One region of the Bacillus sp. GW823-FHT06A11 genome, then DNA from elsewhere that is predicted to be linked to it. Evidence: predicted binding sites of a transcription regulator. Region 1 holds the regulator's gene; each other region holds the start of a gene.
The links. Region 1 encodes LexA, which represses DNA repair genes until DNA is damaged. Its sites were predicted from a motif close to CGAACATATGTTCG; they were not measured.

Region 1 (2,213 bases):
GAAAAGTATTTATGGGTACTTTTATATGGTTGGATCTTTTCGTTAGTATAACGTTTGTTGGAGTAGGTTTATTGTTATGTATTATCGCTTTTTATAGTACAAAGTGGTTTAAGAGATTGTGTGTACGATATGTAATATGGAACTTCAAAATGATAAAAGGAGAGTAAATGATGAAAAAACTATTTTTAATCGCTATCGCTTGTATCATTATTGGAGTAATAGGAATTTCCCAAACATATGAAAAAGCAGTACAAACTGCTGAAAAAGGCGATAAAGAAGATGTAATTAAAAACGAAACATTAAAAAATATAGAAGTTAAGTTAGATGCCGGAGATATTGTTATCCAAAAATCTCCTGATTCTTCTTTTTATGTAAAGCAATCAGGAGATGTACGTAAACAAGAGATTCGTATTGCAGAAGATGGTGACACATTAAAAATTATTGGGGAAAGAGAAAAAGGTGCTTCATTTGATTTTTCTTTTTATGATTTTAGGTTTCAAACGTCTAAATTGACTCTCCTTGTGCCTGAACGCGCTTATCAAGATGTAAAAGTAAATTCATCTGCTGGACAAATCGAAATGAGTGATGTGAAAAGTGATAGCGTAAGTGTTAGAACACTTGCTGGAGAAGTAGAGTTGAAACAAGTAACGGCTAAGAATGTGGAAGGATCGACAAAAGCTGGTGAGGTGAACTTTAAGAAGGTATTAGGGAAAGTGACCGCAAAAACAAAAAGTGGGGAAATAAATATTCGAGATCATGATTCCAAGTATAATCTAGAAGCAAGTTCAACTGAGGGAGACATAGATATTACTTTATCGGAAAAACCACAAGATGCGGTAATTACTGGGCAAAGTGCTGCCGGAGATGTAACAATTTTTAATGAAGAAAATAATAACGTAACAATTGGCAATGGTAGTAAAAAGATTAGCGGTAAAACGGCTGCGGGAGATGTGACGATTGAAACTCGTTAATAAGAAATAGAATGTATGGAAATCTATCAAAATACAAAAAAGAAGATAATTACCGTATATAAATAAGGTAATTATCTTCTTTTTATTATTTTTAATGTAAATCACGATATACGCCAATTACTTTCCCGATAACTGACACTTGTTTTAAAATGATAGGTTCTAATGAAGAGTTTTCTGGTTGTAGACGGAAATGGTCTTTTTCTTTATAGAAACGTTTAACAGTTGCTTCGTTATCTTCTGTTAAAGCGACTACAATTTCACCATTATATGCAGACTGTTGTTGGCGAACAACAACTAAATCTCCATCGAAAATACCAGCTTCAATCATACTATCTCCAGAAATACGTAACATGAACACTTGGTCTGCTCCAGCAACAATACTAGCTGGAAGTGGGAAATGTTCCTCTACGCTTTCAACCGCTGTAATTGGTAAACCGGCAGTAACTTTTCCGACAATTGGAACTTGAATAACAGATTGTGTTTCCGTATCCATTCGGTCTTCACCTAAAATTTCAATGGCACGTGGTTTTGTTGGATCGCGTCGAATGTATCCTTTTTCTTCTAATCGTGATAAATGTCCGTGCACTGTAGAACTAGAAGCGAGGCCGACTGCTTGACCAATTTCACGTACGGAAGGTGGATATCCTTTTTCTTGTACTTTTAGCTTAATAAAGTCGAGAATGTCTTGCTGGCGTTTCGTTAACTTTTCCATGTTTTCTAACACCTCGTTTTCTTTCATTTTTCTTATTAATAAGTATAACATGTGAAAAAACATTCTACAAACATAAGTTCGAACAAATGGCGGATTTATGTTACACTATAGGGAAATAATAGGGAGAAAGAGGGGTTCAAAATGAATGCAATTATTTATGCACGTGTGAGTACAACGAAAGAAGCGCAAGAAACATCATTATTACGTCAAAAAGATGAATTATTGCATTTAGCTGAGCGCTATCAAATGAATGTTACTAAGGTGATTGAAGAGCAGGCTAGTGGATATACAATTGAACGTGACGGTATATTAGAGGTGCTGGATACAATTCGAGACGAACAAATTGATGTGTTACTTATACAAGATGAAACGCGCCTTGGTAGAGGAAATGCGAAGATCGCATTAATGCATTGTTTACATAAAGAAGGCATAAAAGTATATACGCATACACATAATGGTGAATTACAATTGTCGGATTCTGATTCGATGGTATTAGATATTATTGGTATTGTTGAAGAATATCAAAGAAA
Region 2 (2,213 bases), on a different contig from region 1:
AAATTCCACATGATCGTAACCATCCGCCGTAAGTCTTACCGGCGCACCTTCCACAAGGGGCTCTTCTGCATTTCCTTCTCTCTTCATAATTCTCACTTCAAATTTCGTTTTTTCCATATATAATTCTTTTAATTCCTGATGAATTGCATTTGTAAGGTGTTCTGCAAGCTCATGACGCATATTACTTAACAACGTTGCTTCTTTCAGAATAACACTTTCTAATTCCTTCAACTGTTTCTTCGTCGTTTCAATATGAACGTCTTTATTTTCAATTGTAAATATTTCTTGTTCAATTTTATCTGCATACGCTAAAATCTCTTCTACAGTATTTCCATATTTTCTCTTTAGCATACGAATTTCATTCAAACGTGTTTCGATTTCATCTAAACGATTTGGATCATATTCCATCATATCGAGCTTTTCTCTCAGTTGATATGCAACCTCTTCTAATAAGTAATAACTATTTGCAATTGAATCATGATTCTCTTGATACATTTCATCTAAATGTGTAATACTTTCCATTTGTCCCATTGCGCTTCTTACATTATCTAATCCTTGTCCGTCAGCACTCAATGAACGATATGCATCACCTAATGCTTTATAAATCTTTTCAAAATTAGAAATTTGCAATCGTTCCTCAGTTAATTCATTTTCTTCATCCATCTTTAAATCAGCTTTGCGAATTTCTTCATGCTGAAATTGAATTAAATCTAAGCGATGTGCCATCTGTTGTTCATTTTCACTTAACGATTTCAATTGTTTTTTTAATTTTTCATAGTCAGCGTATACGTTTTGATATATGTCTAGTTGTTTAACGATTCGATCCCCATCAAAGTGATCAAGCATAAACAGATGTCGTTCTTCATTCATTAAATCTTGCGTTTCATGCTGTCCATGAATATCAACAAGTGTTTTCCCAATTTCTTTTAATATGCTAAGTGTAACAAGCTTCCCATTTACACGACATACACTCTTCCCGTTCGCAGCAATATCACGCTTTAAAATAATCATGCCATCTTCTATTTCTATATCTAACTCTTCTGCCTTTTCAATACATGGATGCTTATCATCTTCAACATAAAACAGCCCTTCAATCTCAGCCTTTTCTGTTCCATATCGAACAAATTCTGCTGACCCACGGCCACCTACAAGTAAACTAATCGCATCAATAATAATCGATTTTCCGGCCCCTGTTTCACCGCTTAAAACCGTTAAACCTTTTTGAAAAGAAATATTTAATGCTTCAATAATAGCAAAGTTTCTAATCGATAATTCCGATAACAATGCCCCATTCACCTCGTTATAAAATAATCCCTTACTAAAGGATTTTCTCATTTCTTCATTCAAATAATCATGCTATATATTTGTATGTATATACTCTTCTAACCCGCTTCATTGTACCAAACATTTGTTTTACGGGTCAATCCATCTATTTTCTAACTTTATGCAAACAAAATATTATATTACAATTGAAAAATCATATTTTTGACCAATAAAAATATCTTGTTCACTTCCCACTTTACGATGGAAAGCAAACAAGATTTTTTGTTACAACATATTTAAGAAACGATCAGAGACAACACCTGTATCGTCAGGTGTACGGCAAATAATTAAGCAAGTATCATCACCACAGATGGTTCCGATGATCTCATCCCACTCTAAATGATCAATAAGTGCTCCAAGTGAATGAGCGTTACCAGGCAATGTTTTTAGCACAAGCATATGTCCTGCCGTGTCTAATTTTACAAATGAATCCACTAGATTTCGTTTTAATTTTTGTAACGGGTTAAATCGTTGATCTGCTGGCAAGCTATATTTATAGCGCCCATCATGTAATGGCACCTTCACTAAGTGCAGTTCTTTAATATCGCGCGATACTGTTGCTTGCGTTACATTAAATCCCTCATTACGTAAAATATCAACTAATTCATCTTGTGTTTCAATTTCTTTGTTTGCAATAATTTCCCTGATTTTAATATGGCGCTGACCTTTATTCATACATTTGCACCTCACACTATCTCTTACCATAGTTTAAACATTGGTATACTTCACTTATTTATGTTAACTTATAATTCGTTTCTTGTACACAATTGTTTTTACAATCATTATACAATTACAGCAAAAAGAGGAACAACATATGTTATTCCCCTTTCCCTTTTTGTTTTAGAACGTCATGTGCTTCTGTAACAACTTGCTCTATAGAAATCGGAGAA
Region 3 (2,213 bases), on a different contig from region 1:
TGAAAGGGAGAAGGATAAATGAGCATACTCGCAGAATATCGTTGGTATTTTTTAATTGGAGCAGAGATTGTATTTTGGTTATCGGCTATCGGTTTCTTTTTACTCCGTTACGGATTCCGTTTGAAGAAGGCGAGCTTTATTATGGGGATTGTACTCCTCGTAAATGAAGTGTTTATTTTAACATTAGGGGCAGTGGACTATTATCAAACAGGAAAGTTCTCTAATTTTCAAATCATTACTGTAATTATTTTACTGTATGCGGTTTTCTACGGGAAAAAGGATTTGAAGAAGCTTGATATATTTGCGCAAAAGCTAGTTGCGAAATGGCGTAATGAACCGGCGCCTATTATTGAAGAACAGGTAGAATTAACAGGTATGGCCTATGCAAAGCAGGAAATAAAAAATTGGGTATTACATCTTGTTTTATTCGTCGGTGTGCACATATTCTTTTTCTTCGCGTATGGATTTATTCCATTTGAACAATGGGGTAATTGGTTAGAATCGGGAATCGTTTTAAATAAAGCTGCAAGTCGCGTGAGCCAAGTGTGGGCAATTATATTTTTAGTTGATACAGCGATTTCATTTTCATATGTGGTTTTTCCGAAGAAGGAGAAAGGAAAAGAAAAGCTACTTTCATAGTTGAAAGTAGCTTTTCTGGTATACAAATAATTTTTATAGGAGAGGATGACAATAGAAAAAAGAACCAGCTTTATATGTCTATTTCTCTTTAGTTTAGTAGCATGCTCATCATCTAACACTACAATTGATAAGAAGAACGATGTCATTGTAAAGGGAACCAGGATTTCCAATCTAGATAAATTTGAAAATTTCGTTTTGAATGTCGAACAAAGGGAAGTTGATAAAATAAGAATTGTACAGTATACCCTTGAAGGGGACCCGATTTTTCAAACGTTAGAGTATAGTGGGAACGATATATTTTATGTTTCAGATAATAGAAAAGACAAATTTGCTGGGAAGGATAAAGGGTTACATAAAGATAGTTGTAAAAGTATTGTTAAAGAGCAGCGCGAATCAGAAAGTACTTATCGGTTAATAGATTGTACGAATGAAGCTGGGCGCAATGGATATGACTTAGTATATGTACCTAAAAAATAGAATTAGTAGAGGAAGGAAGTATTTACTCCTTCCTTTTTCTATGTGTATATTGTCGAAAACTTTACCGAATATCTGTTCGTTTTTTTAGGTTTTTTATAGGCATTCGTGGTAAAATAATAATACAGATTTTTATGAGGAGGTCGGATTTTACTTGGAACATCAATTTGAAATTATATCAGCGTATTCCCCGCAAGGTGATCAGCCGGTAGCTATAGAGAAGCTTGTAGAGGGAATTAATAGTGGAAAGAAAAAGCAAGTGTTGCTTGGAGCGACAGGAACGGGTAAGACATTTACGATTTCAAATGTCATTAAAGAAGTGCAAAAGCCAACACTTGTTATGGCTCACAATAAAACGTTAGCAGGACAGTTATATAGTGAGTTGAAAGACTTTTTCCCGAATAATGCAGTTGAGTATTTTGTTAGTTATTACGATTATTATCAGCCGGAAGCGTATGTACCACAAACAGATACGTTTATTGAAAAGGACGCGCAGATTAATGATGAAATTGATAAATTGCGTCACTCGGCAACGTCTGCATTATTTGAACGGGACGATGTAATTATCGTTGCGAGTGTATCGTGTATATATGGTTTAGGTTCTCCTGAAGAATATCGCGAGTTAGTTGTATCACTTCGAGTTGGTATGGAGAAGGACCGCAATCAATTGCTTCGTGAACTTGTTGATGTACAGTATGGACGTAATGATATTGATTTCAAGCGTGGTACATTCCGTGTGCGCGGAGATGTAGTTGAAATCTTCCCAGCATCACTTGATGAGCATTGTATTCGAATTGAATTTTTCGGCGATGAAATTGATCGTATCCGTGAAGTAAATGCGTTAACAGGTGAAGTATTAGCAGAACGTGATCATGTAGCAATCTTCCCAGCATCTCACTTCGTTACACGTGAAGAGAAAATGAAGGTCGCTATTGAAAATATTGAAAAAGAATTAGAAGAGCGTTTAAAGGATTTAAATGATAACGGTAAGTTGCTAGAAGCACAGCGTATAGAGCAACGTACACGTTATGATTTAGAAATGATGCGCGAGATGGGCTTTTGTTCAGGTATTGAAAACTATTCCCGTCATTTAACACTTC
Region 4 (2,213 bases), on a different contig from region 1:
ATCCATTTCTTCGCGCATCGTTTCTTTTCTTACGTCTAATGGATATAAAAGCTCTGTTTTCACGCAGCGGAACACCGCATCGTAACGCCAATTCCCGCTAATAATCTCTAAAGCAGAACGAATACATTCTACTAATGGATGATGTGACATCGGGCGTTTTTCATCGATGAAGTGCGGGATATTATAATCTGTAAATAAAGTCCGCATCACATCGTAATAACTTTCCCCGTTACGCAGAAGCACAGCAATATCTCGGTAACGATATTTTTCATCCGCAACAAGTTTACGAATTTCACGAGCAACACCTTCTACCTCCGCTCGTAAATTCGCAGCTGTACTAATCGTTACACTCGCTTCACCGTTAAATTTTTCATTCGGACGCGCTTCATAATGAGCTTCTAAATGCGCTAATGCTGGAGAATGAAAACGCGGCTGTTCCATAAGTGGAATTGTTTTTTCAATTTCTATTTTCTCTTCACGCGCTACTTGTTTTATTTTTTCATACGTTAACGTCGTTTCATAAAATAAATCGAGTTCATTTACTGGCTGTGCTAACGTTTTTTCATCTATCGTTAACGTGATCGTAACTTTCGCTCCGCAAATCATAAGCTGTCTTACAATCTCTAACTCTTGCGGGGAGAATGAATGAAATCCATCTATATAAATTTCCGCACCATTTACATATTCAGACTGCGGAAGCTTTTCCACTAGCAATTGCAGGTAGTCTTCTGAATCTAAGTATTTTCCAATTAAAGCACGTTCAAAATCATCGTATAGTAACTGTAAATCATACACTTTATTCGCTAGTAACTTTTGTTCGGCACTGCTACTATGCGCATCTAATTGTTGCCACATTTCATATACGTTAGATGGCGTTACATTGTAACGTTTAAACTCCGCGATCATACTGCCAAGATGTTCAAAGAAACCGTTTTGCTCCGCTGCTTTTTGGAACACCGATAACCCATCTTTACGAGACTCTACAATTTTACGGAGTAACATATGTACACCAGCTTCATCGATATGAAGACGACTTGCTCCGCCAACTTCTTGCAGTACCTTCCACGCTAATCGTGAAAAACTAAAAACTTGTGCCCGAATAGAACCTCTTACATCCTCACTTCCAATTAACGCCTGCTGCGTCTGGAATGTCATCTGTTCTGGCACAAGATATAATATTGTTTTCCCTCTCGGGCGCTGTTTTAACTCTTCTTGCACTTCACGTAAACAAAGTGTACTTTTTCCACTTCCCGCTCTACCAATCACAAATCGAAGTGACATGTAACCCCACCTTTCACTTACATAACGAACGTTAGTTTGCTACTATAATTGTATTATAGTACACGAAAAAAGACAAACTGAGTTGTTTGTCTTTTCTATACTTCTACTTCATTATATCAACCTTTTGAAAAATTCGTTTGTACCTCTTGAATTGGCCAATATCGCAAATCAACTTTACCGACGACTGTATCAGCTTTTACAAAGCCAAAGTGTCTACTATCCCAGCTCCCGAGCCGGTTATCACCTACTACAAAAATAAACCCGGGTGGCACCAGCTTTTCTTTCGTTAACTCTTCTAATGTAAAGTCGCCTGTTAGTTGCCTTCCATTTATCTCTTTCTTATACTTCTCTAAATACGGCTCATCAATAAATTGTCCATTTATATATAACTTATCATGCTTATATTCAATATGATCTCCAGGTAAACCGATAATTCGCTTTACATAGTCCTCTTTTTTATTCGCATGAAACACCACAACATCAAATCTGTTCAAGTCCCCAACTTGATAACTCACCTTATTTACAACGAGCATATTGCCATCTTGCAATGTCGGCATCATTGACTTCCCCTCTACAACATACGTTGAAAAGAAAAACGTTCGAAAAAATACAGCTAATAATACACCAATTAAAATTGTTCGTATCCACTCTATGCCTTCTTTTTTCAAAGTTTTCTTCATCTGCTTCTCCCCTTATCCTTTAATACTGAAGCTTTCCTTTACAAAGAAGACTATTCTTAATGTAGTTCTAACTTTACTTCGATTTTCTTACCGACATACCATAAAATAAAAATACCAATCGCTACAATGACTGATTTCACCGGGTTATGAATAAATGACATTAAATCATGACCGATATACGTTAAAATAAAAATCATCACAAGTTTTCCGAATGCTAACGCTAGACCAAACTGTTTTACACTAATTCGGGAT

Region 2: recN (DNA repair protein RecN) is a predicted target of LexA. The motif match lies at 1,402-1,415, and genes of this name have one in related genera.
Region 3: uvrB (excinuclease ABC subunit B) is a predicted target of LexA. The motif match lies at 1,182-1,195, and genes of this name have one in related genera.
Region 4: addB (helicase-exonuclease AddAB subunit AddB) is a predicted target of LexA. The motif match lies at 1,307-1,320, and genes of this name have one in related genera.

Annotation. Positions count from the first base shown of each region.
Region 1 is NZ_JBXAHS010000006.1:220,541-222,753, reverse strand. Features, by position in the region: gene AC1Q8L_RS24800 (DUF1700 domain-containing protein) at 1-167, shown strand, start outside; gene AC1Q8L_RS24795 (DUF4097 family beta strand repeat-containing protein) at 168-971, shown strand; gene lexA (transcriptional repressor LexA) at 1,063-1,683, opposite strand; gene AC1Q8L_RS24785 (YneB family resolvase-like protein) at 1,825-2,213, shown strand, end outside.
Region 2 is NZ_JBXAHS010000002.1:597,379-599,591, reverse strand. Features, by position in the region: gene recN (DNA repair protein RecN) at 1-1,284, opposite strand, end outside; gene argR (arginine repressor ArgR) at 1,549-1,998, opposite strand; gene AC1Q8L_RS11655 (TlyA family RNA methyltransferase) at 2,141-2,213, opposite strand, start outside.
Region 3 is NZ_JBXAHS010000004.1:349,667-351,879, forward strand. Features, by position in the region: gene AC1Q8L_RS20975 (MerR family transcriptional regulator) at 1-22, shown strand, start outside; gene AC1Q8L_RS20980 (hypothetical protein) at 19-639, shown strand; gene AC1Q8L_RS20985 (DUF4362 domain-containing protein) at 685-1,116, shown strand; gene uvrB (excinuclease ABC subunit B) at 1,268-2,213, shown strand, end outside.
Region 4 is NZ_JBXAHS010000001.1:1,287,262-1,289,474, forward strand. Features, by position in the region: gene addB (helicase-exonuclease AddAB subunit AddB) at 1-1,281, opposite strand, end outside; gene lepB (signal peptidase I) at 1,398-1,961, opposite strand; gene AC1Q8L_RS06465 (TVP38/TMEM64 family protein) at 2,018-2,213, opposite strand, start outside.